DNA from 2 places in the Isoptericola sp. NPDC019482 genome. Region 1 is predicted to be linked to the other one. Evidence: riboswitches for the same ligand, from Rfam matches in the RefSeq annotation. Region 1 holds a riboswitch; the other holds the start of a gene.
What was found. A riboswitch is a leader RNA that binds a small molecule or an ion and turns the genes downstream of it on or off. The one in region 1 is predicted to bind FMN.
Positions count from the first base shown of each region.

Region 2: linked by a shared signal. The riboswitch ahead of pnuC (nicotinamide riboside transporter PnuC) and the one ahead of ribD (bifunctional diaminohydroxyphosphoribosylaminopyrimidine deaminase/5-amino-6-(5-phosphoribosylamino)uracil reductase RibD) in region 1 are both predicted to bind FMN.

Region 1 covers NZ_JBEYBQ010000010.1:64,746-80,000, forward strand. The annotation lists gene xerD (site-specific tyrosine recombinase XerD) at 1-107, shown strand, start outside; gene ABZ493_RS09375 (ParA family protein) at 195-1,154, shown strand; gene ABZ493_RS09380 (ScpA family protein) at 1,138-2,109, shown strand; gene scpB (SMC-Scp complex subunit ScpB) at 2,193-2,834, shown strand; gene ABZ493_RS09390 (organic hydroperoxide resistance protein) at 2,887-3,309, opposite strand; gene ABZ493_RS09395 (TetR/AcrR family transcriptional regulator) at 3,442-4,062, shown strand; gene ABZ493_RS09400 (pseudouridine synthase) at 4,148-5,017, shown strand; gene cmk ((d)CMP kinase) at 5,070-5,774, shown strand; gene der (ribosome biogenesis GTPase Der) at 5,868-7,451, shown strand; gene ABZ493_RS09415 (hypothetical protein) at 7,492-8,544, shown strand; FMN riboswitch at 8,615-8,744, shown strand; gene ribD (bifunctional diaminohydroxyphosphoribosylaminopyrimidine deaminase/5-amino-6-(5-phosphoribosylamino)uracil reductase RibD) at 8,893-9,960, shown strand; gene ABZ493_RS09425 (riboflavin synthase) at 9,964-10,578, shown strand; gene ABZ493_RS09430 (bifunctional 3,4-dihydroxy-2-butanone-4-phosphate synthase/GTP cyclohydrolase II) at 10,575-11,918, shown strand; gene ribH (6,7-dimethyl-8-ribityllumazine synthase) at 11,915-12,442, shown strand; tRNA gene ABZ493_RS09440 (tRNA-Pro) at 12,494-12,567, shown strand; gene ABZ493_RS09445 (response regulator) at 12,962-13,576, opposite strand; gene ABZ493_RS09450 (hypothetical protein) at 13,665-14,546, shown strand; gene ABZ493_RS09455 (hypothetical protein) at 14,543-14,887, shown strand; gene ABZ493_RS09460 (hypothetical protein) at 14,949-15,255, shown strand, end outside.
Region 2 covers NZ_JBEYBQ010000003.1:103,340-118,594, forward strand. The annotation lists gene ABZ493_RS03635 (extracellular solute-binding protein) at 1-806, opposite strand, end outside; gene ABZ493_RS03640 (DUF624 domain-containing protein) at 839-1,528, opposite strand; gene ABZ493_RS03645 (glycosyl hydrolase) at 1,965-4,034, opposite strand; gene ABZ493_RS03650 (HlyD family secretion protein) at 4,124-4,855, opposite strand; gene ABZ493_RS03655 (glycosyltransferase) at 4,852-6,549, opposite strand; gene ABZ493_RS03660 (LLM class F420-dependent oxidoreductase) at 6,829-7,752, opposite strand; gene ABZ493_RS03665 (disulfide bond formation protein DsbA) at 7,797-8,453, opposite strand; gene ABZ493_RS03670 (hypothetical protein) at 8,519-8,758, shown strand; gene ABZ493_RS03675 (class I SAM-dependent methyltransferase) at 8,881-10,059, shown strand; gene ABZ493_RS03680 (TetR family transcriptional regulator) at 10,070-10,897, shown strand; FMN riboswitch at 10,975-11,118, shown strand; gene pnuC (nicotinamide riboside transporter PnuC) at 11,243-11,956, shown strand; gene ABZ493_RS03690 (GPP34 family phosphoprotein) at 12,084-12,779, shown strand; gene ABZ493_RS03695 (acyl-CoA dehydrogenase family protein) at 13,048-14,304, opposite strand; gene ABZ493_RS03700 (NUDIX domain-containing protein) at 14,549-15,031, shown strand; gene ABZ493_RS03705 (Nramp family divalent metal transporter) at 15,169-15,255, opposite strand, start outside.

The sequences.
Region 1 (15,255 bases):
AGCTGCTGGGGCACGCCTCGGTGACGACCACGCAGATCTACACGATGGTGACGCGCGACGCGCTGCGCGAGGTGTACGCCGCGGCGCACCCGCGCGCCCTCGGCTGAGCTCCCTGATGCGTCGGGACCGCCGGAAGGACGGCGCGCCCGGCGTGCCGCCCGGACCCCGGGAGGCCCTGAGGTAGCGTGACGCAGGTGAGCGAGGGACTCGGGAGCGACACCATGACGCAGACGACCACGAGCGACGCCTCACCGGCCGCGGTCACCGCGACCAGCCCCGCGCCGGGCAGTCCGGCCGGCGGGCTCGAGGAGCCGCGGACCGACGTCGTCGGGCGGCCGCTGCCCGACTTCCGCGACCCGGCGCCGCTGGCGTCCCACGGGCCCGCGCGCATCGTCGCGATGTGCAACCAGAAGGGCGGCGTCGGAAAGACCACCACGACGATCAACCTGGGTGCCGCGCTGGCCGAGTACGGCCGCCGCGTCCTGCTCGTCGACTTCGACCCGCAGGGCGCCGCCTCCGTCGGCGTCGGCGTGAGCCCGCACGACCTCGACCTCAGCGTCTACAACCTGCTCATGGAGCGCGACGTCAGCTTCACCGACGTGCTGCAGCCCACGAACATCGAGGGCATGGACGTGCTGCCCGCCAACATCGACCTGTCGGCAGCGGAGGTCCAGCTCGTCGGCGAGGTGGCCCGCGAGTCGGTCCTGGCCCGCGCGCTGCGCCCCGCCCTGGACGACTACGACGTGATCCTCGTGGACTGCCAGCCGTCGCTCGGCCTGCTGACGGTCAACGCCCTCACCGCGGCGCACGGCGTGCTCATCCCGCTGGAGTGCGAGTTCTTCGCCCTGCGCGGCGTGGCCCTGCTCGTGGAGACGATCGAGAAGGTGCGCGACCGGCTGAACCCGGCGCTGGAGATCGACGGCATCCTGCCGACCATGTACGACTCGCGCACCCTGCACTCGCGCGAGGTCGTGGCGCGCGTGCACGAGGCGTTCGGCGACACGCTGCTGCACACGGTCATCGGGCGCACGGTGAAGTTCCCGGACGCGTCCGTCGCGGCCGAGCCGATCACCAACTACGCCCCGACCCACGCCGGCGCGGCCGCGTACCGGCAGCTCGCGCGGGAGCTCGTCGCCCGTGGCGACGCCGCCTGACGTCGCCCCGGAGCAGGGGGAGGCGGTCGACGCCGTCGACGGCGCCGACGCCCGGCCGGGGTTCGAGGTCCACCTCGACAACTTCACCGGCCCGTTCGACCTGCTGCTGTCGCTCATCGCGAAGCACGAGCTCGACGTCACCGAGGTGGCGCTCGCGGCCGTGACGGACGAGTTCGTCGCGCACATCCGCGAGGCCGAGGCCGCGTCGCGCGAGGCGACGGCCCGCGGCGAGGAGCACCCGTCGTGGGACCTCGGGACGGCGAGCGAGTTCCTCGTCGTCGCGGCCACGCTGCTCGACCTCAAGGCCGCACGGCTGCTGCCGGGCATCGTCGAGGAGGACGCCGAGGACCTGGAGCTGCTCGAGGCCCGCGACCTGCTGTTCGCCCGGCTGCTGCAGTACCGCGCGTACAAGGAGGTCTCCGGACTCCTCGCCGAGCGCCTGGAGACCGAGGGGCGCCGCGTGCCGCGGTCCGTGCCGCTCGAGCCGCACCTCACGGCGCTGCTGCCGGAGCTGGTGTGGACGCTCGACGGCGCGCGCCTCGCGGAGCTGGCGGCCAGGGCCCTCGAGCCCAAGCTCCCGCCCGTCGTCGGGCTCGACCACCTGCACGCCCCCGCCGTGAGCGTGCGGGAGCAGGCGGGCGTCGTGGCGCGACGGCTCCGGCGTGAGCACGTCGCCACCTTCCGCGCCCTCGTGGCGGGGGAGGAGCGGCTCGTGGCCGTGGCGCGCTTCCTCGCCCTGCTCGAGCTCTTCCGCTCCGGGCGGGTCGCGTTCGAGCAGGCGACGGCGCTGGGCGAGCTCACCGTGCGGTGGACGGCGGGCGACGGTGGCGGCGGCGAGGACGACGACGGCGAGCTCGCGGCGGGCTTCGAGGAGTTCGACGGCACGCCCGGCAAGGACGAGGGGACCGGTGCACCCGCCGCGCGGGGCGCCGGCGTGACGGAGGTCGTGGCATGACGCAGCGGACGGACGAGCACACGGAGGCCGTCGAGGCCGAGTCTGTCGACCGGGAGCCGGGGTCGACGGCGGGGCGCGAGCCAATGGTCGACGCCGGGTCCGAGATCGAGGTGGACGTCGACGACCTGCCCGGCGGCCTCGCGGCTGCGCTGGAGGCGGTGCTCATGGTCGCCGAGTCGCCGGTGACGGTCGAGCGGCTCGCGGCGGGCGTGGTCCGACCGGTGCCGGAGGTCGCCGCGGTGCTCGAGGAACTGGCCGCGGAGTACCGCGGCGAGACGGGTGGACGCCCCCGTGGCTTCGAGCTGCGTGAGGGGGCCGAGGGGTGGCGGGTCTACTCGGCGCGGGCGCAGGCCGACGTCGTCGGGGCGTTCGTGCTCGAGGGCCAGTCCTCCCGCCTCAGCCAGGCGGCCCTGGAGACGCTCGCCGTCATCGCGTACCGCCAGCCCGTCACCCGTGGGCAGGTCTCGGCCGTGCGCGGCGTGAGCGTGGACGGCGTGGTGCGCACGCTGCTGGCCCGCGGGCTGATCGCCGAGACGGGCCAGGACCCGATGACCGGGGCGGTGCTCTTCGCCACGACGGGCGAGTTCCTCGACCGGATGGGCTGGACGTCGCTGGACGCGCTGCCGCCGCTCGCCCCGCACCTGCCGGACGTGGGGGAGGCGATCGCCCTGGACCCGTCCTCGGTCCTCCGCCGCGGGCTGACGGAGGACGGGCCCGACGCCTGACGGTCAGGCGCCCATGTCGTCGGTGCCTGTGGTCGTCAGGTGCTCGTGGTCGTCAGGCGACGGTCGCGTCGACCGTGACGTCGACGTTGCCGCGCGTGGCGTTCGAGTACGGGCAGACCTGGTGCGCGGCGGCGACCAGGGCGTCGGCCGTCGCCTGGTCGACGCCTCCGAGCTCGGCGTGCAGGGCGACGGCGAGCCCGAAGCCGCCCTCGGGCGTCGGGTGCAGCGAGACCTCTGCCACGACGGCGGAGTCGCTCACGGTGGCCTTCTCCCGCCGTGCGACGAGCTTCAGCGCGGAGTGGAAGCACGCGGCGTACCCGGCCGCGAAGAGCTGCTCGGGGTTCGTCGCCCCGCCCGCACCGCCCATCTCCTTCGGGATCGCGAGGTCGACGTCGAGAAGTCCGTCGTCGGACCGCGACCGGCCGTCCCGTCCGTCTCCGGTGGCGGTCGCGACCGCCGTGTAGAGCGCGCTCATGCTGGTCCTCCTGGATCGACAACCTAGTAGAGTTACTAGTTCGTCTACTAGACCACGCGACGTCCGTCGTCGCAAGCACCCGGATCGCGTCGCGACCCACCGGGGCAGGTCTCGACGTGAGAGGTTGGTGCGATGGGAATCAGGACGGCCGCCACGCCCCCGGAGCGGTCGGCGGGGCGCGGGCCGGTGCGTGAGCGGATCCTCGAGGAGGGGAGCCGGCTGTTCTATGCGGACGGCGTCCGCGCTGTCAGCGCCGACAAGGTGATCGCCGCGGCGGGCGTGTCCAAGGTCACGTTCTACCGCCACTTCCCGACGAAGGACGACCTCGCCGTCGCCTACCTCGAGGCGATCGCGGACGAGGAGCGCGCGCTGCTCGAGCGACTCCGGACCGACCACGCCGGCGACCCGGCGTCGACCCTCGCCGCTCTCGCCGAGGCGCTGGGCTCCGTGGCCGGCAGCGCACAGTTTCGCGGCTGCGCCTTCGTGAACGCCGGGGCCGAGTACGCGGACGCGGCGCACCCGGTGCGACGGGTCGTCGCCGACCATCGCGCCCGGTACGCGGGTTTCTTCGCCGACGTCGCGCGGGACGCGGGCGCCGACGACCCGCAGGCGGTGGCGGCCGAGCTGATGATGCTGCGCGACGGGGCCATGGTGTGCGGGGACGTCGACGACGCCCGGACGGTCGCGCCCCGCCTCGCCTCGGCCTTCGCGGCGGTGCTCGTTGCCCACCGCGGGACACCGGCCGACGCCTGAACGTCGTGCCTCTCGGCGGCACCGGTGCGGGGCGCCGTGGGGCGTCGTCGAGCAGCACCGGCCCGACCTGAGAGAATCGGGCACCATGAGCACCGAACGCCGCGGCGGGAGCCGCCGCACCAGTCGCCCCCAGGGTCCCGCCTCGCGACGCACGCAGCGCCCGCGCCAGGCCCCGCCCCGCCGTCCGGCACCGCGCTCCGGCAAGCCGGACCGCGACGTGCACGTCGCGGACGGCGTCCGGCTGCAGAAGGTGCTCGCCCAGGCGGGCCTGGGCTCGCGTCGCAAGTGCGAGGAGCTCATCGCCGAGGGGCACGTCGAGGTGGACGGCGTCCTGGTCACGGAGCTCGGCCTGCGGGTCGACCCGGCGAAGGCGGTCGTGCACGTCGACGGCATGCGCGTGCAGCTCGACACCTCGAAGATCACGCTCGCCCTGAACAAGCCGCTCGGCGTGGTCTCCACGATGAGCGACCCCGAGGGCCGCCCCACGCTCGCGGACCTGGTCAAGGACCGCTCGGAGCGGCTGTTCCACGTCGGCCGCCTCGACGCCGACAGCGAGGGCCTGCTGCTGCTCACCAACGACGGCGAGCTCGCGAACCGGCTCGCCCACCCGCGGTACGAGATCCGCAAGACCTACCTCGTGACCGTGACGGGCGGCGAGTTCTACCCCCGCCACGCCAAGCAGCTCACCGACGGGGTCGAGCTCGAAGACGGGCTCGCGCGCGCCGACAAGGTGCGCGTGGTGGACTCCGTGCCCGGCGAGACCATGCTCGAGGTGGTGCTGCACGAGGGCCGCAACCGGATCGTGCGGCGCATGCTCGACGCCGTCGGGTTCCCGGTGACGCGCCTGGTCCGTACCCGCATCGGCCCCATCGTGCTCGGCGACCTGCGGGCCGGGCGCTCCAGGGTGCTCGGCCGCACCGAGCTCGGCACCCTCATGCGCGACGTCGACCTCTGACGCCGCCCCTCGTCCTCCACTGCCGTCTCGCGCAGTACCCGCACAACAGAAGGTGAGCACACACGTGGTCGTCATCGCCGTCGACGGTCCCTCCGGGTCCGGCAAGTCCAGCGTCTCCAAGGCGGTGGCGGCCCGGCTGGGGCTCGCCTACCTCGACACCGGCGCGATGTACCGGGCCGCGACGCTGTGGTGCGTCGACGGCGGCACGGACCTCGCCGACCAGGCCGCGGTGGCCGACGCCGTGCGCGCCATGCCGCTCGAGGTGGGTGTCGACCCTGCCGCACCGACCGTGCACCTGGGCGGTCGCGACGTCGCCGCCGCGATCCGCACCACCGAGGTCTCCACCGCCGTGTCCCAGGTGGCCACCAACCTCGACGTGCGCGCGGAGCTGCGACGCCGGCAGCGCGACGTCATCGAGACCGAGAGTGCGCCGGGCGGCTTCTCGGGCGGACAGGGCATCGTCGCGGAGGGGCGCGACATCACGACCGTCGTCGCCCCCGACGCGGACGCCCGCGTGCTGCTCACCGCGAGCGAGGAGGCCCGCCTGCGCCGCCGCTCGCTCGAGGTGCACGGCGCCGCCGACGAGTCGGCCGTCGAGGCGACGCGCGACCAGGTGCTGCGCCGGGACCGGGACGACTCGACCGTGAGCCAGTTCCAGGTGGCCGCCGACGGCGTCGTCACGGTCGACTCCTCCGACCTCGACTTCGACCAGACGGTGGACGCCGTCCTCGCCGTCGTCGCCCAGGTCACCGCCTGACGCGCGCCGACTGACGCACCCCAGGGCATGGCTCGGGCCCGGTGACGCGGGTCTCGTTCGTGACACGCCGCTCGGCCTGGGAGAATGGTGCGCATGACCACTCCCGCCGACGGCTCCGTGCCCGCTGCCGAGCCCACCGACGAGCCCACCGCCCCGCCTGCGCCCGGCGTCGCCGCGGCGCCCGCGGACCCTGCGGACACCGAGGGCCGTGACGCCGTGGCGGAGGTCCTCGAGTCCGACGGCGACGACGAGGCGCGCGAGCGCGCGCTGCGCGCCGGCCTGGAGGACTTCGAGCTCGACGAGGCCGACCGCGCGCTGCTGGACGCCGAGTGGGACGAGGAGGGCTTCGGCCCCGGCGAGGCGCCGCTGCCGGTGCTCGCCGTCGTCGGCCGCCCGAACGTCGGCAAGTCGACGCTCGTCAACCGCATCCTGGGCCGCCGCGAGGCCGTCGTGGAGGACACCCCGGGCGTCACCCGGGACCGCGTGAGCTACCCCGGCGAGTGGGCCGGCCGCGAGTTCACCCTCGTGGACACGGGCGGCTGGGAGGTCGACGTCGCGGGCATCGAGTCGAAGGTCGCCGAGCAGGCCGAGGTCGCCGTCGAGCTGGCCGACGCCGTCATCTTCGTCGTCGACTCCACCGTGGGCGCGACGTCGACCGACGAGCGTGTCGTGGAGCTGCTGCGCCGCTCGGGCAAGCCCGTCGTCCTGTGCGCCAACAAGGTGGACGGTCCGTCGGGCGAGGCGGACGCCGCCTACCTGTGGTCGCTCGGCCTCGGCGAGCCGCACCCCGTCTCCGCGCTGCACGGCCGCGGCACCGGCGACCTGCTGGACGCCGCGATGAAGGTGCTGCCCGAGGTGTCCGAGCACGGCGAGCTGCGGCCCGCCGGCCCCCGCCGCGTGGCCCTCGTCGGACGGCCGAACGTGGGCAAGTCGTCGCTGCTGAACAAGATCGCCGGCGCCGACCGCGTCGTCGTCGACGAGACCGCGGGCACCACGCGCGACCCGGTCGACGAGCTCGTGGAGATCAAGGGCGTGCCGTACTGGTTCGTCGACACGGCCGGTATCCGCCGCCGCGTGCACCAGACGCGCGGCGCGGACTTCTACGCCTCGCTGCGCACCCAGGCCGCGATCGAGAAGGCCGAGGTCGCCGTCGTGCTCGTCGACGCCTCGCAGCCGATGACCGAGCAGGACACGCGCGTCATCTCGCAGGCCGTGGACGCCGGCCGGGCGCTCGTCATCGCGTACAACAAGTGGGACCTCATGGACGACGACCGTCGCCCGTACCTCGAGCGCGAGATCGAGAAGGACCTGGTGCAGGTGCAGTGGGCGCCGCGCGTCAACGTCTCGGCCCGCACGGGCTGGCACACGGACAGGCTGACGCGCGCGCTCGAGACGTCGCTCGAGTCGTGGGACACCCGCATCCCCACCGGGCGCCTCAACGCCTTCCTCGGCGAGCTCGTGGCCGCCCACCCGCACCCGCTGCGCGGCGGCAAGCAGCCGCGCATCCTGTTCGGCACGCAGGCCTCGACGCGCCCGCCGCGGTTCGTCATCTTCGCCACCGGGTTCCTCGAGGCCGGGTACCGCCGGTTCATCGAGCGCCGCCTGCGGGAGACCTTCGGCTTCGAGGGCTCGCCCATCGAGATCAGCGTCCGCGTGCGGGAGAAGCGCCGCCGCTGACCTGTCCCTGCGCTGCTTCCGAGTGGCCGAGGAGCCGCCGATGAGCCGAACGACGCGCGACGACCCGCTGGCCCACCGCGGTCGGCTGCTGCGCCTGGGCGCGGCGCGCGACACCTCCGCGGCGCGCCACCTCGTGACGTTCCTGGTGGTCACCGTGGCGACGGTGCTGGTGACCCGGTTCCTGCTGGCCTTGTCCGGCTACCCGCAGGTGGGCGGCGGTGGGCTGCACGTGGCGCACGTGCTGTGGGGCGGGCTCGGCCTGGCGCTCGCGGTGGTGGTGCTGCTCTCCTGGGTGGGGCCCGCGCCGCGGTCGCTCGGGGCGGTGCTCGGCGGCGTCGGCTTCGGGCTGTTCGTCGACGAGATCGGCAAGTTCGTCACCTCGGACAACGACTACTTCTACGAGCCGACGGCGGCGCTCATCTACGCGGTCGTCGTGGCGCTGGTGATCCTCGTCGAGGCCCTGCACGGGCGGCGGGCGCACCACCCCGCGGAGTACCTGGCGGTGGCGACCGACCGTGCCGTGGCCGGCGTGGCGGGCGGCTTCACCGACGCGGAGCGCGAGGAGGCGCGGGCGCTCGTGGAGCGGGGCCGCGGCGAACCGGCGGCCGAGGAGGTCGCCGCGCTGGTGGAGGCCGTCCCGCGCGACGACGTGACCGTGCCGGACCCCGTGCGGGCGCTGGTCGTCCGGGTGTCCGCGTGGTTCGCCGAGGCGATGGAGCACCGGTGGGCGGCCGCCGTCGTGGTGGTGGCCGTGCTCGGCACGAGCGCCGGCTCGGTCGTGGTGGCGCTGCGGGTGCTGCTCGGCGCCATCGCGGTGCCGTCCTGGGTCGGCGTCGGGATCCTCGTGGCCGTCGCCGCGACCGTGGCGTGCGTCGTGCGGGCGCTCGTCGTCGGCCCCCGCGACCACCGCGCCGGCGCGGTGTGGGTGCGCAGGGGCGTGCTGGTCAGCCTGCTCGTCACCCAGCTCCTCGCGTTCCGCGCCGTGCAGTGGGTGGCCGTGGCGGGACTGGCGGTGGATCTCCTCGTGCTCGTCGCCCTCGGCGTCGCGCTCGGGCGGGACGACGAACGGCGCACGGCACGCGGTCGTGGGTGAGACGTGCGCCACTCGGGCTTGCGAGCCGGGCGCGCGGCGTGGCACGGTCAGCGGTGACGAGCGAACTTGCTCGCGTGCTCTGGGGTCGGTGAAATTCCGAGCCGGCGGTGAAAGTCCGCGACCCGGTCACAGCCTGTGACCGGTTGACCAGGTGGAACTCCTGGACCGACGGTCAAAGTCCGGATGGGAAGCGCACGCGACGGCTCCCCGTCCGGTCCGTCCACCGACCCTCGCGGCCGGTGCCGTCCGTCGTCCGTCGTGACGACCGTCCGTGACCGGCCGGCGCGAGCACGTCCGACCCCGCCTTCCTGCCCCGGGGTCCGCGACCGGACGACAGGGGCAGGACGAATGATCGCCACCACGGCGGAGCGCGCCGCGATGCAGCGCGCCCTCGAGCTGGCCGCGCAGGGGCCGGCCCGAGGGCCCAACCCGCGCGTCGGTTGCGTGCTCCTCGACGCCGACGGCGCGACGGTCGCGGAGGGCTACCACCGCGGTGCGGGCACGCCGCACGCCGAGGTCGAGGCGCTGCGCCACGCGACAGAGTCCCGCGGCCCGGGCGCCGCGCGCGGTGCCACCGCCGTCGTCACGCTCGAGCCCTGCAACCACCACGGCCGCACCGGTCCCTGCGTCGACGCGCTGCTGGCCGCAGGGGTCGCGCGGGTCGTGCACGGCCAGCACGACCCCAACCCCGCCGCGTCGGGCGGCGCCGCACGCCTGCGCGCCGCGGGCGTCGAGGTGGTCGGCGGCGTCCTGGCCGACGAGGCCCGCGCCCTCAACGACACCTGGACGCGCGCGCTGGAGCTCGGCCGTCCCGTCGTCACCTGGAAGGTCGCGAGCACGCTCGACGGCCGCTCCGCCGCCGCAGACGGCACCTCGCGCTGGATCACCGGGCGGGCAGCGCGCCACGACGTGCACCGCCTGCGCGCCGGGGTGGACGCCGTCGTCGTCGGCACCGGCACCGCGCTCGCCGACGACCCCGACCTCACCGTGCGGCACGCCCCGCTGACGGGGCAGCAGCCGGACCGGGTCGTCGTCGGCCTGCGCGACCTGCCGCCGTCGTCCCGCCTCGCGCGGGCCGCGGCCGCCGGCGAGGCCGTGCTGCACCTGCGCACCCACGACCCGCACGAGGTGCTCGACCTGCTCTGGTACCGCGAGCACCGGCACGTGCTGCTCGAGGGCGGGCCGGCGCTCGCCGCCGCGTTCTGGCGCGCCGGGCTCGTCGACGACGTCGTCGCCTACGTCGCCCCGGTGCTGCTCGGCGTCGGCGCCTCCGCCGTCGCCGACCTCGGCATCGGGACCATCGCCGACGCGGCGCGCCTCGACCTGCTCGACGTCGCCGTCCTGCCCCGGGACCCCGACGACCCCACCGACACCCCCACCGTGCGGCTCGCGCTGCGGCCGCGGAAGGAAGGCTGACCCATGTTCACCGGAATCGTGGAGGAGCTCGGCACCGTCGTGGCCGTGCGTGAGCACGCCGACGGCGCCCGCCTCACCGTCGCGGCCGAGACCGTCCTGGACGGGGTCCGGCTCGGCGACTCGATCGCCGTCGACGGCTGCTGCCTCACCGTCGCGGAGACCGGCGAGCACGACGGCCTGCCCGCCTGGACCGCCGACCTCATGGCGGAGACGCTGGCACGCACGAGCCTGGGCGGTCGGCGGCCCGGCGACCCGGTCAACCTCGAGCGGGCGCTCGCGGCGGACGGCCGGTTCGGCGGCCACGTCGTGCAGGGGCACGTCGACGGCGTCGGGACGGTGCTGGCGCGCACGCCGGGCACGCAGTGGGAGGTCGTCGAGGTCGCGCTGCCCCCGGAGCTGGCGCGGTACGTGGTGGCGCAGGGCTCGATCGCCGTCGACGGCGTGAGCCTCACCGTGGTCGACGCCCGCGACGACGCGTTCACGGTGAGCCTCATCCCCGAGACCCGGGCGCGCACCACGCTGGGCGCCCGCGCCGTGGGCGAGCCGGTCAACCTCGAGGTCGACGTCCTGAGCAAGTACGTCGAGCGGCACCTGGCGGCGATGGGGGCGGCGCGATGAGCGGCTCCGTCGAGCGGGTGGCGCGGGCGATCGCGGAGGTCGCGGCGGGCCGCCCCGTCGTCGTCGCGGACGACGCGGACCGCGAGAACGAGGGCGACCTCATCCTCGCCGCCGACGCTGCGACGCCCGAGCTCATGGGCTTCCTGGTGCGGCACACGACCGGGCTGGTGTGCGTGGGCGTGGCGGGGGAGCAGCTCGACCGGCTCGGCCTGCCCCTCATGGTCGAGGCCAACCAGGACGCCTACCGCACGGCGTACACGGTGACGGTCGACGCCGCGACGGGCGTGACCACCGGCATCTCCGGCGCCGACCGGGCCCGTACGGCCCGGGTGCTCGCCGACCCGGCGGCGGAGCCTGCCGACCTCACCCGGCCCGGCCACGTGCTGCCCCTTCGCGCCCGGCCGGGCGGCGTGCTGGAGAGGCGCGGGCACACCGAGGCCGCCGTCGACCTCGCGCGCCTGGCCGGGCGGGCGGAGGCCGGGGTGCTCGCCGAGCTCGTGCACGACGACGGCACCATGATGCGGCTGCCGGCGCTGCGGGAGTTCGCGGCCGAGCACGGCCTCGCGCTGATCAGCGTGGCCGACCTCGTCGCCTACCGGCACGCCACCGAGCTGCTCGTCGAGCGGGTGGCCGTCACGACCCTGCCCACCCGCCACGGCGACCTCACCGCCGTCGCCTACCGCGACACGCGCACGGGCGACGAGCACGTCGCGCTGGTGGCGGGGCCGCTCGACTCCCTGGCCGAGCTCGAGCGCGGGCCGGTGCTCGCGCGCGTGCACTCCGAGTGCCTCACCGGGGACGCGTTCGGCAGCCTGCGGTGCGACTGTGGCCCGCAGCTCGACGAGTCGCTGCGCCAGGTCGTGGCGGCCGGGCGCGGCGTCGTCGTCTACCTGCGCGGGCACGAGGGGCGCGGGATCGGCCTGGCCGCGAAGCTCGCCGCCTACGCCCTGCAGGACGCCGGCCGCGACACCGTCGACGCCAACCTCGACCAGGGGCTGCCCGCCGACGCCCGCGACTACACCGCCGCCGCGCACGTGTTGCGCGACCTGGGCGTGCCGGGCGTGCGCCTGCTGACCAACAACCCCGCCAAGGTGGACGGGCTCGTCGCCGGGGGAGCGGCCGTCGTCGAGCGGCTGCCCCTCGTCCTGACCGCCCACCCGCGCACGCTCGGCTACCTGCGCACCAAGCGCGACCGCATGGGCCACGACCTGCCCCACCTGGCCGACGCGGGGCACGACGACCCGCACGACGCCCCCCACGAGACCGGAGGACCGATGCACACCGCACCGACGCCCAGCCCGACCCTGCCCGCGCCCCTCACCGCCGGGGCCGCCCGATGAGCGGCGCGGGCGCCCCGGCCGCGGCGCCCGTCGACTGCTCCGACCTGCGCGTCGCCGTCGTCGCGGCGAGCTGGCACCGGGCGGTCATGGACGGCCTGCTCGACGGCGCGCTGCGGGCCTGCGCGGACCACGCCGTCGTCGCCCCCGAGGTCGTGCGCGTCCCCGGCTCGTTCGAGCTGCCCGTCGCGGCCCAGGCGCTCGCGGCCGCCGGGTACGACGCCGTCGTCGCGCTGGGTGTCGTGATCCGCGGCGGCACCCCGCACTTCGACTACGTCTGCGCCGCCGCGACCGACGGGCTGAACCGCGTGGCCCTCGACCACACCGTCCCCGTGGGGTTCGGACTCCTGACGTGCGACGACGAGCAGCAGGCCCTCGACCGCGCCGGGCTGGAAGGGTCGCACGAGGACAAGGGCTACGAGGCCGCCGCCGCCGCGCTCGCCACCGCGCGGGTGCTCGGCGACGTCCGGAAGGCCCCGGTCGGCGCTGCCCGCGTCGATGCAGGAGCAGTGTCCGACCTGGGGTAGTATTTCGGTCGGCCCTTCGGGGTGGCGCCTCGGTGTCACCAGACGGGTCGACGGGCTGTGGCGCAGCTTGGTAGCGCACTTGACTGGGGGTCAAGGGGTCGCAGGTTCAAATCCTGTCAGCCCGACGTCGTGACTTGGTCTCTGACCTGCGAATGAGCAGGTCAGGGACCAGTTTCGTTTCCGGAGAGTGCTGGTGACCCAGAGTGAGAGGTCGCCAGACATGGCCAACCGTCCAGAAACAGTCCAGAAACCTCTCGCCGGCCCGCCCGTAGACGGAACCGGACATCCGGTGCCTGCGTCACATCACAGCTGTCCCCGCCTACCCGCGCGACCTCTAAGTCCGATCGAGCCGTGCAGGGGCTGTCGCAAGAACTAGTGGATGCCTACCCTGCCCGCGATTCTGACTTCCCCGGTCGTCCTTCAGGGGCGGGCGTCGGAACAGGTGATTTTGCCGACCGCGAGGGCAGACCTGCGCAGCTCGCTCGGCCTGGCCGTCTTCCGCGGGCGAGGCCGCGTGCGTCACGCGGTGCGTGAGTCAGCCACATCGAGGACGGCGGTGACGAGGTCGTCGGGGCGGTCCGTGATCCGGAGGAACTCCTGCGGGGCAGCCCTCCCGGGTTCCACGTGGCCCAGGTAGGCCACGAATGGCTGGTCGTAGCCCTCGCCCCGCGCCCGGGTCGCAAGCTCGGGCCCGGCCGCTGGATCATTCCCGCGCCGAAAGTCCGTGATCACGATGTCGTAGTCGTCCGTTCGCAGCTCGCGCAGGGCGGACTCGGTGTCGAGTGCGTTAACGACGGTGATTCCCGCGGCCCGGAAGTAGCGCCGCTCGTGCCTGTTCCCCGATGGGTGGTCGTCGACCCACAGGATGCGAAGGCCTACCAGGTCGTCCGCGCGTTCCTTCGTACGTCGGACCAGTGCGCGGGCGACAAGTCCGGGCACGGGCGCGTCGGCGCGGGCCGTCGTCAGCGCGGCACCGGCTGACTCAAGCTCGAATCCGCCGATCGCCAGCCTGTTCGCGCTCAGCAGCTTTTCCGTCAACGGCTGTCGGAAGTGGAGGACGAGGAACACTATCGCCACGATCGTCAGCCACAGCGGGCTGGTCTCGATGATCGCGACCCAGATGTCGTCGCTCACAGTGAGCTCCTTGTCGTCCGCGGTGCCGCGGTGAATTCACCCGGGCCGGGTGCTAGCGGGTGAGAGAGCCCGATAATAGCCTCACGGTGTGGCAGCGCAGCCGCCGGAACTGGACCCGTTGTACTTCGCTTGCGTTACGTGGGCGGAGCGGGTCTCCGCGTGGATGGATGCCTCTGCGGGCAGTCCCTTCGTCGCGGCCAACGAGCGCGTCGTGCGCGACGTGGTCTCCGATCCTCGGTCCGGCGCGCGCGTCGTCGTCAACCTCGGGCCGACGGCCCTGGCAGCACTGCTGACGGGCGAGCGATACCGGAACCTCTACGAGCGGCCGTTGGTCGGCGGCGAGCGGCCTACGCCCTCGCGGGAGCGACTTCAGGTGGACGACGCCCTCGAACTTGACGGCCCGGACGTGTACTTCGGCGCCCTTGCTGTCGGTGGGACCGGGGTCGCCTTCTACGGTGAGTACTGCGCGGTGCTCGTGCTGGATGCGGTTGATCCAGAACCCCGGCTCTTCGACCGGGACTCCTATGACATCCTGTTTCCTCCGTTCGAGGGGCGGGAGGATCTTTCGCACCTTGTGGAGGCCCTCCGGGGGACGTGGGAAGAGCGGTTCGACATGCTCGTGCTCAGCGTCCTGCCGGGGCTGACGTCGGGGCCTCGGATCGTTACCTCCGGAACGGTGGCACAAGCGGTGCTTCGCGACCAGCAGTTTGTGGAGGTGCATCTTCATGTGCCGTCCACGGGCACCGGTCGGGGTGGCTTCGAACTGAGCGACATCGAGGAGGTTCGCGAGTCTCCGGACGTCGTCACGACCACCGCGTGGTTGCGTCGCCGGGCCGACGCGGGGCATCGCCTCAGCGACGTGGAGCAGAAGCTGATGGAGGACCGCGAGGGAGTCGAGGAACTGCTTGCGCTCGGCGGAGTGCGTCGGCGGGTCGTCACTCAGCACGACAGGGGCTACCAGTGGGCGTGACGCCGGACGACGAGTCGTTGCCGTGGCACCTGGACGCGTGGGCCGTGGAGGACGGCCGTGCGTTCGCTTCCCGACGCGCGCCGGAGTCGATCTCGTCGCGATCGGAAGTGTTCCTCGCTGTGCCGGACCTAGAACCGGTCCCGGTCGGAGGTCTCGCCACCGCGCTTCGTGCCACGCGGAGCGGCTTCCAGGACGGGCTGCGCGACGATGAGGGCGTGGAGATCTCGTTCGATACGTTCGAGGAGGTGCGCGACGTTGTCCGACGGGGCTTCCTCGCGGGCGGGCTTGGGCCGCTGGGTCCGGGCGCGGTTCCCGGTCCCGGCCCGGGGACCCGGCGGTGAGCCCGAGCCGGGTTCGATCTGGAACGACGTGGTCCCGGATCCCCTGGACTCCCGGCCGTGGATGCAGCAGGTTCTGTGGCGTGCGAAGCAGCCCTTCGACATCCCACCGCATCCGCAGTTCCACCTTCGCGACGCCGTCCTCGATGCAGCTACGCGCTCGGTGCTCGCCTGGGAGGAACACCTGGCGGCGGACACGAGTTCGGCCTGGAGTGCATTCGCCGGTTGGGTCGACCTGCTTGCCCTACGACTCATCGACGACGACCACTACGACGAGGAACTCCTCGACCGGGTCGACGCAGCAGCCGGTCCGGCGGTTTCCTTCGCCCTCCAGCTGATGAGAAGTGGGCGACTCGTGCGCCCCTCCCGCC
Region 2 (15,255 bases), on a different contig from region 1:
TTGTTGACGTAGCCGTTGTCGATGAGCTGCTTCTCGTAGTCCAGCGCCTGCTTCCACTCCGGGGTGGTGAACGACGGGATCAGCTTGCCGCCCTCGTCCTTCCACACGTTGCCCGCGCCGAACCAGGTCTCGATGGCGTCGTAGGGGCTGCCCGTGCCGATCGACGCACCCCAGGCGGGGATGATCATCCCGTAGGTGTCGTCCTTGCCGTTGCCGTCGGGGTCGTCCTCGGTGAACGCCTTGGCGAGCGCCATGAGCTCGTCGGTGTTCGTGGGCTCCTCGAGGCCGAGGTTCTTCAGCCAGTCCTTGCGGATGGTGATGGACGTGCGCACGACGTCGCGGGCCCGGTACACGCCGTAGACCTTGCCGTTGACGCTCGAGGCCTGCTGGACGTCGGGGTTCTCCGTGACGAGGTTCGGGTAGTCACCGGACGCCAGGTACTCGGTGAGGTCCCAGAACCCGCCGGCCTCCGCCGTCTGCACGAAGCCCTGGCTCTTCTGCTGGATCACCATGACATCGGGGATCTCGTCGCCGGCGAGCACCACGTTGGTGCGGTCGCCGTACTCGGCGTTCGGCACCCACTGCATGTCGAGGTCCAGGCCCGCCAGCTCGGAGAGCTTCGCGCCCACCGGGTCGTCGTCCGCCGGCGGCGTCGTCGAGAAGTACGGCGCCATGATCGAGAGCGAGTCGAGCGCCTCGCCGCCACCGCCGTCGCCGCCGTCGCCGGAGCCGCCGCTGCCGCAGGCCGTGAGCGCGAGGCTCCCGACCGCGAGGAGGGCCAGGGGAGCCAGCCGTCGTGTGCGCATGGTGTTCCTTTCGTGGGAGTGCACGTCGTCGTTCACTCGTCGAGGGGGTCGGTGGCCGCCGGATCGCCGAGGTGGCGGTCGTTGGCGGCGTAGAAGGACAGGCAGAGGGCCGTGCACAGGTACGCCCACGCGCCGATCGAGACGACGGGCAGGAGGCCGGGCACGAACGCGGTGACGACGCCGACCAGCGCCGTCGTCGCCGCGAGCAGGAGGGGCGCGCCGGGGAAGCGCAGCAGGAACGACCAGGCCAGGCGCGGCACGTCGCCGCGGCGCAGGTCGTAGTGGGCGTCCATGGTCAGCGCGAGCAGCAGGTGCACCACGCCGAGGCCGGCGACGACGGCGAGGGCGACCCGCAGCACCGTCGGGGCGTCGTCGAGCACCAGGAGGCTCGTGCCGGTGAGGGCGACGGCCAGCAGGCCGGGCGCCGCGAGGAGGTTGGCGCGGCCGAAGCCGGAGGCCCAGGCGCTGACGAAGACACGCGCGGCGCGCTGGGTGTCGCCCCGCAGCCGCGTGCGGCTGACGACGGTCGCCGCCGCCAGCGCGGGCGCGACGCCGAGCACCACGCCCCCGGCGAGAGTGCCCACGAGGATCAGGAGGTTGACCAGGCCCAGGAACGCGAGGGTGTCGACCCAGCCGAACCACCGGTCGAGCCGGGCGCCGCCGTCGCGGGGGCCCACCGGCGCGGTCGCGACGCCGGCGCGTGCGGTGCCCTCGTGTGCCATGGCCCGGTCCCATCTCCGTCGATGTCCGGGCACGTGTGGGCCCGGTCAGCCTCCGGGAGGGCGGCGTCGCCGACCCGGTGCGGGAAAGCGATTCCCCGCGTTGAATGGATTCACCGTAGGGCTCGGGACTTCACCCGTCAACATGCGTCTGCAACGTTGAGGTCACGATCGCGCCGAGGTAGTCCAGAACCCGCCGAGGTAGTCACGATCACGCCGAGGTAGTTAAGAACTCGCCGAGGTAGTTCGAGACCTCCGCGAGGACGCCGTGGCCAGAACTACCTCGGGAAGGATCCGACTACCTCGCGGGCCCCAGGACTACCTCGGGAAGGATCCGACTACCTCGCGGGCCCCAGGACTACCTCGGAAGGATCCGACTACCTCGCCGGCCCCAGGGACTATCTCGCCATGGATCCGACTACCTCGCGGAGGTTCGGGACTACCTCGGCGGTCGGGAGGCGTGCGCCAGGAGCCAGGCCAGGAGGTAGGCACGGGTGTTCCCGTCGTCGATGCGCTCGTCGGGCAGGTCGCGGGCCACGTCGAGCGCCGCGGCGGCGTCCTCCGGCCCGGCCAGCGCGGCGTACACGAGCAGCTGGTCGCCGAACATCACGTCCCACGACGCGGGGTCCTCGCGCGGACCCGCGAGCGCCTCGTCGAGGTTGGCGCGGATGCGGTCCGGGTCCCCGCCGAGGTAGGTCGCGACCGGCTGGGCCGGCAGCACGAGGATCCCGAGCATCGCGCTCGGCTCGGCGCTGAACCACGTGGCCCAGTCCCGCTTGCCGCCCCACACGAGCGACGTCACCTGGTGGCCGAAGCCTTCCACGGCGGGGTCGTCCCGGTCGAAGTCGGTCCAGTAGGCGCGCGCCGAGGCGGCCTCCGCGCCGAGCATCCACCGCGCCTGCTCCTCGAGCCCGGCGTCCCCTGTCGCCTGCGCCCACAGGGCCAGCCCGTTCCAGGCCGAGACGGCCTCGGACGCCGACTCCTGGTTGTTGCCGTCGGCGAACGGCGCGTACCCGGACGCCCACGAGTGGCCGGCGTAGACGTCGAACACGCGCAGCGCGGGCATCCCGCCCACCCCGGTGCCCGAGGCGATGTCCGCGGCGAGCAGGTCCAGCACGGGCGCGAGGTCGGCGGCGAGCGCCGGGTCGTCGGCCGCCACCACCCCCGCCGCGTACAGGAAGTACCCGTAGTGGAAGTGGTGGTCGTTGGCCTCCTCCGAGCCGAATCCCGGCACCTTCCCGACCACGGTCGCCAGCACCGGGTCGTGCACGAAGCAGCGCTCGGCGCGGCGCGCGCAGCCGTCGGGCTCGGCCCACTCCCGGAGCCGTTCCTCGAGCCCCGACCGCAGCGGCCCGGCCACGTCCTCCAGCCCGAGACCGTCGGCGAGGGTGAGCAGGGTGGCGTCCCGGGCCAGGGCCTTGCCGCCGAAGTACGTGTCGGACGGCGCCTCCAGCGTCCCCGCCTCGACGGCGGCAGCGTCGGCGCGCACCTGGTCGGCGAGCTCGGCGCGCGCGTCGTCGTCCAGGACCGACAGGTCGAGCCGGCCGGCCGGCTCGACGGCCGGGCTCGACCAGCCGAGGGTCGACGCCGTGCACACGTCGACCGTGCCGTGCACGGTCGCGTACGTGCCGAGGTCGCAGGCGGCCCCCGTGGAGTCCGCCTGGTGCGGCATGCGGACGACGGCGGTCGGCCCGCCGTCCGCGGTCGCGTAGGTCAGCGCGGTGCTCACGCCGTCCTCCCCCGCGCCGTACGCGGCGGTCACCTCGGTCACGGGCCGCGAGGCCGCCTCGACCAGGGTGCCCACCGCGGCACCCGACGCCCCGTCCGGCACCGGGAACCACGCGACGGACTCGCCCGCGGCGAGCGTGAGGACGCGCCCGTCGCCGGAGAGCCCCGCGCCGGGGTCGTCGGCGCCGCCCGGACCGACGAGGACGTGCTCGCGGTCGAGCACCTCGGTCGACGCGCGACCGTCCGCGACGGTGAACGCCTCGGTCATCGCGACGTCGTGGTCCGTCGCCGCCGTGTACCGCAGCACGGGAGATCCCTCCACGATCCGCAGGTGCCCGAGCGCCGCGCCGGCGCCGTCGCGCAGCTCGACCGTCACGGACGCGACGTCGTACGCCGACACCACCGCCGACGCGGCGCCGACGTCCGCGCCCACCTGCGGGTCGAACGGGCCCAGGATCGAGGTCCCGGTCACCTGCACCTGCGGCAGCCCGTAGGCGAACCCGCCCCCGGTCAGCGCGACCGCGAGCGGCATCGGGAACACGGGTTGCGGCGAGTCGCCGAGCGCCAGGCTGGAGAACCACCGGTTGGTGGGCGGGGCCAGGCCGTCGACGAGTCGCGTCGTCGGCGTGGCCGCGACCTGCTCCCGGGGCAGCAGCGACAGGTCGACGTCGGGCGCCGCGAGGCTCTCCTCCGGCGCGGGGGCGTCGGCGGGGGCCGCGGCGTCCTCCCCGGCGGGTGCCGTCCCGCCGAGGACGCCGCAGCCCGACAGCGCCAGAGTCACGGCCAGGACCGCCGCCGGCGCACCGCGGACCGGCGCCGGCACGCGCCTCGTCCACGCCCCCGGCCCGGAGCGGGCCCGCCCGGGCGGCCTCACAGGCCCACCCGGCGCAGGAACTGGCTGAACGAGGCGTCCACGCCGGCGAGCGGGCCGTCGTCGTGCAGCTCGATCACGGCGGTGACCGGGGTGCCGGCCATGACGAGCCCGTGCTCGGCGCCGCGCACCAGGCCGGCGCTGGAGACCGTCACGGTCGCCTCCGCCTGGTTCTTCGTGTTCTGCACGGCCACCGCCTCGACGACCCCGCCGACCTCGGTCTGGTTGGGCAGCACCACCGTGACCGTGGCGCCGTCGCGGATGCGGGCGAAGTCGGCCGGGTCGAGCACCAGCCTCGCGTCGACGAACAGCGAGCCCTGGCGCTCGACGGTGGCGAGCACCTCCCCCGACTGCGCGAACGCCCCCTGGGCCACGGCCACGTCGGTGACGACGCCGTCGGCGGGGGCGACCACGGTCATCGTGCCGTCGTCGGCCACCTCGTAGGCGCCGCCCTCCCGGCTGACGAGGCCGACGGCCAGGTCGTGCTGGAGCGTGAGGCTGCGCAGCACCAGCAGGGGGTCGCCGGCGCGCACCTCGTCCCCCTCCTCGACGAGCGCCTCGGCCACCGTGCCGGCGTAGTCGGTGCCGACGTCGAGCGTCTCGGCGGCGATGGTCGCGGCCGACGACGTGGCCTGCGCCTCGCGACGGTTCATGACCAGGGTGAGCACGGCGCACAGCAGCACCACGCCGAGCAGGCCTCCCACGAGGCGCAGGCGGTTGGTCCAGGTCATACGGCACCTCCGAGGGACGGGACGGCGGCGCGTGCGCGGCGCGACTCGCGCAGCGCGGTGACGACGAACGCACCGAGGATGACCGTGTTGGTGAGGTTCCAGGCCAGCGCCAGGCTGGGCAGCGGGTCGTCGCCCCACTCCTTCCAGACGCCGACGGCTGACGTCAGCAGGAGGAACGCGAAGCACAGCACCTGCGGCAGCATGAAGTTGAACGGTGACTCGGCCCGGCCGGCGCGGCCGGTGACGTGCCAGGCCTGCTCCTTGCCGGTGAGGGCGTTCCACAGGGCCCTGGTGTAGATCGGGAACGACACCGACGCGAGCATCAGCACCTCCCACCGGAACGACCCGAGGGTGAAGAACGCGATCGCGATCTGCATCCCGTAGAAGCCCAGGTAGTACAGCAACCAGGTGCTCGGCGAGATCGTGAGGTCCATCGGCGTGAGGTCCAGGTAGATCTGCAGCGGCGGCACCAGCAGCAGCACCAGGGGCGCGATGCCCGACAGGTAGTGCGTGGCCGTGACCGTGTACTGCAGGCGCTGGTCGAGCGTGAGGCGCCGCCGCGGGCTCAGCGGGTTGCGCTGGAGCATGATCTCGAAGCCACCGGTGGCCCAGCGCAGCTGCTGCTTGGTGTACGCCTCGACGGTCTCGGGGGTGTCGCCGACGGCGAGGACGGTCGGGATGTAGACGGTGCGCCAGCCCCGCTCGTGCAGCAGGAGCGACGTCCACACGTCCTCCGACTTGGAGTCCGTGTACATGCCGCCGATGTCGTCGACCGCCGCCCGGCGGAAGATCACGTTGGTGCCCACGCAGAAGGCCGCGTTGAAGCGGTTCCGGCCGGGCTGCACGAAGCGGTAGAACACGGCCTGCATGTAGCCGGCGCCGCGCGAGATGAGGTTGTCGAGGTTCCCGTACGCCTGCGGCGTCTGCACGAAGGCGACGTCGTCGGACACGAAGAACGGGACCGTCTCGACCAGCAGCTCCGGCCTGGCGACGAAGTCGGCGTCGAGGATGACGAAGAAGTCACCCTTGGCGATCGTCAGCGCGTGGTTGACGTTGCCGGCCTTGGCGCCGTGGCTCGACAGCCGGCGCACGTAGCGCGCGCCGAGGGTGGCGGCCAGGTCGCGCACGTCGTCGGAGCGGCCGTCGTCGAGCACCCAGGTGCGGTGCCGGCCGCGCAGGGCGACGGCGGCGCGCACCGTGCGCGCGATCGTGTCGAGGCTCTCGCCGTACGTCGTGATGAAGACGTCGACGGTCACCGGTCTGTCGTGCAGGTACAGGGTCCAGCGCGTGGGGTCGTCCTCGGCCTCGTCCCGCACGATCTCGGGCAGGTCGAACAGGCGGTCCTGCGCGTGGTGGAAGGAGAAGCCGCGCGGGTCGTAGCCGCTGGAGAGCACGGTCCACATCGCGAGGAGCGCCTGCACGACGAGGATGGTCTCGGCCGTGATCACCATGACGTACGGCAGCGCGTCCCCGCGGTTGGCGGGGTTGAGCAGGAAGACGGCGTAGGCCACGACGCCGAGCGTCGCGAGCAGCATGATCAGGGCGAGCGACGGCGACCGCGAGGCGGCGTTCTCGCCCCTCGGCGGGGCGGTGGGGCGCGACGGCTCTGAGCGGAGCTGGCCGTGGGGGCGCGACCGGACGTGCTCGGTGCGGCGCGGGGTGACGACGAGACGGTCGAACTCGGAGACGGACATGGCGTGTCCTCCGGGCGGGGCGCGGTCGTGCGGCGGGGAGCGTGGACGGCGGCGTCCGTGCGACGGCGTCGTCGTGGCAGTCCTGCAGGCCTGCAGCGGGCGCGTCGTGAGCCCTGGAACGAGTCGAGGTGACCCGCTCCGGAGAGCGGGCCACCTCGTCGTCTGTCGCGAACCTAACCCCGGAGCGCCCCGATGTCACGGGTTCGGCGAGGTGAGTCCGCCTGGCGAGACCGTCGCCCTGGCCGACTGTCGCCGCAGGTCACCGGCTCGCTCGTCCGCTCAGAGCTGCGTCGCCACCTCGCGCGCCACCAGGTCCAGGTGGTCGAGGTCGTGCAGGTCGAGCACCTGCAGGTACACGCGCTGGATGCCCTGGTCGCGCAGGGAGCCGAGCAGGTCGACGGCCTCGGAGACCGTGCCGGCGACGCCGTGCTCGCGCAGCTCGGCCGGCTCGCGGCCGATCGCCGCCGCACGTCGCGCGAACTCCGCCTCGTCCTTGCCCACCGCGAGCACCAGGGCGACGGACTGCACGATCGAGTCCGGGGTGCGGCCCGCCTGGGCCAGCGCCTCGTTGATGACGCCGATGCGCGGCGCGACCGTGTCCAGCTCGGGGAACGCCTGGTTGTACTCGTCGCCGAACCGGGCGGCCAGCGCGGGCGTGCGCCTCGGGCCGCCGCCGCCCACGATGACGGGGATCTTCGCCTGCGCCGGCTTGGGCAGCGCCGGGGAGTCGACGAGCGTGTAGTGCTCGCCCTCGAACGAGTACGACCCGCCGACGGGGGTGCCCCACAGCCCGGTGAGGATCTCCAGCTGCTCCTCCAGGAGCCCGAACCGCTTGGCCGGGAACGGGATGCCGTACGCCTCGTGCTCGCGCGCGAACCAGCCGGCGCCCAGGCCGATCTCGACACGTCCGCCGGACATCTGGTCCACCTGCGCCACCTGGATCGCGAGCACGCCCGGGTGCCGGAACGTGGCCGACGTGACGAGCGTGCCCAGGCGCACGGTCGACGTGTCGCGGGCCAGGCCGGCCAGCGTCGTCCACGCGTCGGTGGGGCCCGGCAGGCCGTCGCCGCCCATCGTCAGGTAGTGGTCGGAGCGGAAGAACGCGCTGAAGCCGAGGTCCTCGGTCGCCTTCGCGACGGCGAGCAGGTCGTCGTAGGACGCGCCCTGCTGGGGCTCGGTGAAGACACGCAGGTCGAGGGTCATGGGTGCCTCTCGGATGGTGCGGGAGCGCTGTCGGGGAGCGCGGGTCAGTCGAACGACGGCGAGCTGGTGCGCGACCGCTTGAGCTCGAAGAAGTCCGGGAACGACGCGAGCGCGACGGCGCCGTCGAAGATCCGCACGGCGTCCTCGCCGCGCGGGATGCGCGTGAGGACCGGGCCGAAGAACGCCACGCCGTCGACGTGGATCGTCGGGGTGCCGACGTCCTCCCCCACCGGCTTCATGCCCTCCTCGTGCGAGACGGCGAGGGCGGCGTCGTAGGCGTCGGACGTCGCGGCGTCGGCCAGCGACGCGGGCAGGCCCGCCTCGGCCAGCGCCTCCACGGCGACGGCGTCGAGGTCGTCCCGGCGGCCGCCGGGGTGGATGCGCGTGCCGGCCGCGGTGTAGAAGGCGCTGAACGCCTCGGGGCCGTGCTCGGTCTGCACCGCCGCGGCGACGCGGCCGATGCCGCGCGACGCCTCGATCTTCGCCCGGTAGTCCGCCGGGATGTCCCGGTCCTTGTTCAGCAGGTACAGGCTCATCAGCCGGAACGTGAGCTCCACGTCCCGGTGCTCCGCCACCTCGAGCGCCCAGCGCGACGTGATCCACGCGAAGGGACACAGCGGGTCGACGTAGACGTCCACGACGGGGACGGTCGTGGTGGCGGCGGTGGTGGTCTCAGGCACGATGGCGGTCCCGGAAGTCACGACCGCCACCCTACCCATGCCGGGAGCACGTGTTCCGCAGGAAGCGGCAGCGGTAGCCTCGGCCCGTGCGCAAGGTGCGGTGGGCGAGCGTGTGGACCGTGGTCGGGGCGTGCGTCGTCGCGCTCGCCATGCTGTGGGTGGTGCTGCGCGGCAGGGTCTGGGCGTGGATCCCGTTCTTCCTCGCCGCCGGGGTCGCGATCCGTGAGATCCGGTACCTGCAGCGCGCCCGGCGCCCCGCCGAGGCGGGCTTCGACGAGCGCCGCCGCGGAGAGCCGGACGACCGCCGTGGACGACGTCGCGGCTGACGCGGATCACCCGCCCGGGGCGTCGACGCGCCGGACTCCCACGGGCTAGCGTCGAGACGGGCGCCGCCTCCCGACGACGCCGCGGGGCTCGCACGTCCGGGCCACGGCACGGAGGTGCCGCCATGACCGACCCGACCGGCACCACCGACAGCGCCCACTCGGCCGACGCGTTCGCCGACCGGCTGTTCGCCGCCACGCTCGGCGCCATCGACGTCCTGGCCGTGCACGTGGGCGACCGGCTCGGCTGGTACCAGGCGCTCGCGTCGTCCGGCCCCTTGACGTCCACGGCGCTCGCGGAGGCCACCGGCACGGCCGAGCGGTACGCGCGCGAGTGGCTGGAGCAGCAGGCTGCCTCCGGCGTCCTCGTCGCGGAGGACGCCGGCGCAGCACCCGCGCTCGACGCGGACCCGCAGGGGGTCGCCCGGACCCGCCTCTACGCGCTGCCCGCGGCTCACGCGGAGGTGCTGACCGACACGTCCTCGCTGTCGTACCTGGCGCCCCTGGCCCGGTTCGTCGGCGCGATCGGGCCGCAGCTGCCCCGCCTGCTCGAGTCGTACCGGGACGGCGGCGGGGTGTCGTGGGACCAGCTCGGCGACGACGCCCGCCAGGCGCAGTCCGACGTCAACCGCCCATGGTTCGAGCGCCGCCTGGCACCGACGCTCGCGGCGCTGCCCGCCGTCCACGAGGCGCTCTCCCGGCCCGGGGCCCGCGTGGTCGACGTCGGCTGCGGCTTCGGCTGGTCGACGCTCGCCCTCGCCGAGGCGTACCCGCTCGCCGAGGTCCACGGCGTCGACGTCGACCGTCCGTCCGTGGCCGCCGCACGGGCGGCCGCCGCGGAGGCCGGGCTCGAACGGCGGGCCTTCTTCCACCTCGCGGACGCCGCGGAGCTCGCCGTCGCCCAGCCCTACGACGCGGCGTTCGCCTTCGAGTGCGTGCACGACATGCCGCGCCCGGTCGCCGTGCTCGAGGGGGTGCGCCGCGCGATGCGGCCGGACGGCGTGGTGGTGGTCATGGACGAGGCCGTCGCCGACGAGTTCCGTGCCCCGGCCGACGACGTCGACCGGATCATGTACGGCTACAGCCTGTTCGTGTGCCTGCCGGACGGCCTGTCCACGAGCCCGTCGGCCGGCACGGGCACGGTGATGCGGCCGGCCACGCTGCGGCGCTACGCGCGGGCCGCGGGCTACGCCGGCGTCGAGGTGCTGCCGGTGGACGACTTCGGCTTCTTCCGGTTCTACCGGTTGCTGCTGGGGTCCACGGACGAGCGGACGCAGCGGGGACGACCGGCGGTGCCGGAGTAATCTCCCTGGCATGACCGCCGTCCGGACGCACACCCACGCCCAGGCCGTCGACGCAGCGATCGACCTCTTCTCGCGGCAGGGCTACGAGCAGACCACCGTCGAGGAGATCGCCGACGCAGCCCGCGTCAGCCGTGCGACGTTCTTCCGCCGCTTCCGCTCCAAGGAGGACGTGGTCTTCGCCGACCACGAGCTGCTGCTGGAGGAGGTCGTGGTCATGCTCGCGGAGACCCGCCCCGAGGCGCGGGCGAGCGAGGAGTCGGGCCGCGCGCCCGAGCGGGCGTGGGACCCCACCACCGACCCGTACCTCGAGGTCTGCCGGGCGGCCCGGCTCGTCTTCGACCACCACGTCGGGCAGCGCGAGACGTCCATCGCCCGCCACCAGCTGCTGCAGCAGGTGCCCGCGCTGCGCGACCGCGAGCTGGTCACGACGCACCGCTACGAGCGCGCCTTCACCGCCTACCTGCGCGACACCCTGCCGCCGGACCGGTCCACCACGACGATGTCGATCGCGTTCGCCGCGTCCGTCGTCGCGGTGCACAACGCGATCCTGCGCCGCTGGCTGCGCAACCCCCACCTCGACCTGCGGCCCGAGCTGGAGGAGGCGTTCGCCGACCTCCGGCGCGCCGCCGTGGCCCCCTTCCCGCACCCCGACGACGAGCCCACGACGCCGTCGTCCTCCTCCGACGACGTCGCCGACGCCCCGTCCGACATCGCGGCCGGCGACGAGGCCCGGACGGTCACGACGGGAGGTGACGGGCGGCGCGTGGTGGTCACGGTGCTGGAGCCCGGCGCGGGGCCGGACGACGTCGCGCGGGCGGTCCGCGACGCGCTGGCCTGAACGAGCGGGAATGCCGCTGTGGCATCCTGAGTTGTGCAGGACGCCGCCGGGACCTCCGGCGGCGGCAAGACACGCACGTACGTGCTCCGGGGTCGGTGAAATTCCGAGCCGGCGGTGACAGCCCGCGACCCGGTCTCGTCCTCTGTCCGCAGAGCGAGGCCGGTTGACCTGGTGAGATTCCAGGGCCGACGGTCAAAGTCCGGATGGGAGGAAGCACGTGCGGCACGCGCCCGACAGGGCGGGTGCCGCCGGGCGTCGTGTCGCCGGCGACGGCCCTCGTGGTCGTGCCCGGCGAGCGCCGACCCCTCACCCCGGACGCCGCACCTCGGACCGGGAGAGTGAACGATGGACGCGATCGACGCGTTCTTCCACGCCACGCTGACCATCGGCGACCAGTCGATGCTCTGGCGCGAGATCGTCGGCAACGGCTTCGGCCTCGCCTCCGCGCTCGGCGGCATGCGCCGCAAGGTCTGGGCGTGGCCCGTCGGCATCGTCGGCAACCTGGTGCTGTTCACCGTGTTCATGGGCTCCTGGTTCGGCGACACCGGACGCGCGGACATGCTCGGCCAGGCCGGCCGCCAGGTCATGTTCCTCATCGTGTCGATCTACGGCTGGGTGCAGTGGCGCCGCACGCAGCGCGCCGACCTCGAGGTGCGCGCCGACGGGAAGATCCCGGCCGAAGGCGGCGCCGCGGTACACCCGCACTGGGCGTCCTGGCGGGCCCGCGTGGGGATCGTCGTCGTCATGGTGGGCGGCACCCTGCTGCTCACGCCGCTGTTCCGCGCCCTCGGCTCGTACGAGCCCGTGTGGTCGGACGCCTGGATCTTCATGGGCTCCCTCGTCGCCACCTACGGCATGGCGAAGGGGTGGGTCGAGTTCTGGCTGGTCTGGGTCGCCGTCGACGTCGTGGGCGTGCCCCTGCTCTGGTCGGCGGAGTACTACGCCACAGCCCTGATGTACGTGTTCTACGGCGCGTTCACCCTGATCGGCTTCTTCGTGTGGTGGCGTGTGCACCGGCGGGAGCAGGCCGGCGCGACGACGGCCGCCGTCGCCCCCTGACCCCGCTCGGCGCGGCAGTTCAGGTTCGGCGCGGCAGTTCGAACTGCCGCGCCGAACGCGAACTGCCGCCGTGAGTCGTCGGCGGTCCGCCCTGGCCCCAGGGCCGTGGGTCCGCGAGGATCGACGGGTGATCATCGCCGAGGACCTGCTGCTGCTCGCGTACGACGACGCGTCGGGGCGCCCGCGCCTCGAGCGGACCCAGCTCGACTACCGGCTGGCGGGGGCGCTGCTCGTCGAGCTCGCCCTGTCCGGCCGGGTGGACGTCACGTCGTCGGCGGGCACAGACCTGGACGGCCGCCCGGTGGGGGCCGGCAGGGTCGTCGTGCGTGACGCGTCCCCGACGGGGCACCCCGCGCTCGACCACGCGCTGGCGCTCGTGCGGACCCGGGCGCGCGCGCCGAAGGGCCTGGTCGCGCCGCTGGCCAAGGGCCTGCGGGACAACCTGCTGGCCGGGCTCGCGGCGCGCGGGATCCTGCGGCGCGAGGACGGGACGGTGCTCTGGATCTTCCCGACGACGTCGTGGCCCGCCGCCGACGCCACCCACGAGACACAGCTGCGCGCGACCTGCCGTGAGGTGCTGCTGGGCGTCCGCGCCCCCGACGCGCGTACCGCTGCCCTCCTCGCGACGGCGAGCGGCACGCCGCTGGTGCGCGGCCTCGTCGCCCCCGAGCACCGGCGGCAGGCGGAGGCCCGCGCCAAGGACCTCGCCGCGGGGAGCTGGGCGAGCGCCGCCGTGAAGAAGGCGGTGGACGAGATGCAGGCTGCGGTCATGGCAGCCGTCATGGTCGCCGTGACGGCCTCCGCGACAGCGACGTCCGGCTGACGCGGCGGGCGGAGCACCCTGGTGCGACACGCGGCGCCCGTGGTCCGGGACGACGCTCCCGCGAGCGCGTCGTCACCGTCGACCTGGGACCGTGACCGCTCAGAGCGTGTCGTTCGTGGCGTCGACGAAGCGCTCGGGGTTCCGGCGACGCCGAGGCGGACACGGCCAGAAGCTCGCGGATGTGCCGACCACGTCGCACCGGCCCGAGAAAGCGTCAGGCCCCCGTCTCTCCTGGTGAGAGACGGGGGCCTGCGGGACGAGGCGCCGGTCAGGCGAACGCGGAGACCCCCGTGATGTCACGACCGACGATGAGCGCCTGCATCGACTCGGTGCCCTCGTAGGTGTGCAGCGCCTCGACGTCGGCGAAGTGCCGGGCGACGCGGTTGCCGAGCAGGATGCCGTTGCCGCCGAGCATGTCCCGGGCGATCGACGCCACCTCGCGGGCCTGGCGCGTCGTCGTGTACTTCGCGAGCGACGCCTGCTCGCCGGAGAGCTGCCCGGCGTCGGCGAGTCGCGTCGTCTGGGCGACGAGCAGCTGCATCTGCGTGACCAGCGACAGCATGTGCGTCAGGCGCTCCTGGACCATCTGCTTCGCGGCGAGCGGCTTGCCGAACTGGATCCGCTGCTTCGCGTACGCCACGGCCGCCTCGTAGCAGGCGACGGCGTGCCCGACGGCGGACCAGGCGACGGCGAGGCGGGTGGCGAAGAGGACGGCGGCGGTCGCCTTGAACGACGTGGCGCCGGGCAGCGCGGCGCTCGCGGGGACGAAGACGTCGTCGAGCACGATGTGCGCCTGCCAGATCGCGCGCAGCGAGAGCTTGCCCTCGATCGTCGTGCCGGTGTAGCCGGGAGCGTCCTGCGGGACGATGAACCCGTGCACCTGGTTGTCGCCGTCGTCGCCGACCAGACGGGCCCAGACGACGGTGATGTCGCCGCAGGAGCCGAAGCCGATCCACTTCTTCTCGCCGCTGATGACGTAGCCCTCGACGCCGTCACGCGTCTCCTTGCGGGCCGTCGTCTCGAGCGAAACGGAGTCCGAGCCGTGGGTGGGCTCGGTGAGCGCGAACGCGCCGAGGATCTCCCCGCGCGCCATGGGCTCGGCGTAGGTGGCGACCTGCTCGGGCGAGCCGTGCATGACGATCGAGCGCAGCGCGAGCCCGCCCTGGACACCGCAGATGGTGGCGACGGAGCCGTCGCCCCGCGACATCTCCATGCTGGCCAGGCCCTCGGCCATGAACGAGATCTTCGGGCGGCCGTCGACGTCGACGCCGTCGCGCAGGAAGTCGCGCTCGGCCAGCTTCTTCACGAGGTCGAACGGCACCTCGGCGCGCTCCCAGTAGCCGTCGATGACGGGCAGCACGTCCTCCTGCACGAACTCGCGCACGGCGAGCTGGTGGGCGCGCTCCTCGGGCGTCACGTCGGCGAAGGCGCCGACGTAGTCGAGGTCCAGCGGCTGCGACACGTCGTAGTCGGGGGCGGTCACGCCGGGCATGACGGGGACATCACGGGAGGAGCTGCGGGTCATCGACGACCTCTCTCTGCGCGGGGGTCCGGCGTTCCGGGCCCGGTGAGGAGTGAGGACCGGCGCCGTCCGAGGCTGGTGGTGGTCGGCGCCGGTCTGTCCTCATCGTCACCCGCGACCGGGTCTCACGTCAAGCGATACTCCGTCTCAGCGTCTATGCCGAGGTAGTACAACTCGCGGTGAGGTAGTACAGCTCGCGGCGAGGTAGTGCCGCACCGGCGAGGCGGCCCCGGGTCACACTGTGACCATGGCGACGACCAGCGCGGGCCTCCTGCTCTACCGCACCACGGACGACGGCGGCCTCGAGGTGCTGCTCGGGCACATGGGCGGCCCGTTCTGGGCGCGCAAGGACGAGGGCGCGTGGACGGTGCTCAAGGGCGAGCTCGAGCCGGACGAGGAGCCGCACGCCGCGGCGCTGCGCGAGGCGGCGGAGGAGCTCGGGCTGCCGCTCCCCGCGCCGTCGTCCCCCGACGTCGACCTCGGCGAGGTGCGGCAGCGGTCCGGGAAGCGCGTCCTCGCCTGGGCGCGCGAGTGGCCCCCGCCGGGGCCGGACCTGGACCAGGTCCGCAGCAACACCGTCGAGATCGAGTGGCCGCCTCGATCGGGGAAGCGGATCGAGGTGCCCGAGATCGACCGGGTCGCCTGGATCTCCCCCGACGACGCCCGCCGCCTCGTCGTCAGCGCCCAGGCCGCGCTCGTCGACCGGCTGGAGTCCGCGCTCGGCCGCTGACCCGTACTACCTCGCCGGGCCCGGTACTACCTCGCGCAGTCCCGCACTACCTCGCGGGACCCAGTACTACCTCGCGCAGTCCCGCACTACCTCGCGGGATCCCTTACTACCTCGCCGGTGCGGTTCTGCCGCGACGGTCAGCCGGTAAAGGTCAGCCAGAGCAGGGCGACGTTGAGCACGACGATGACGGCGGCCACGGCCCACGCCGCGACCTGGGTGCCGAG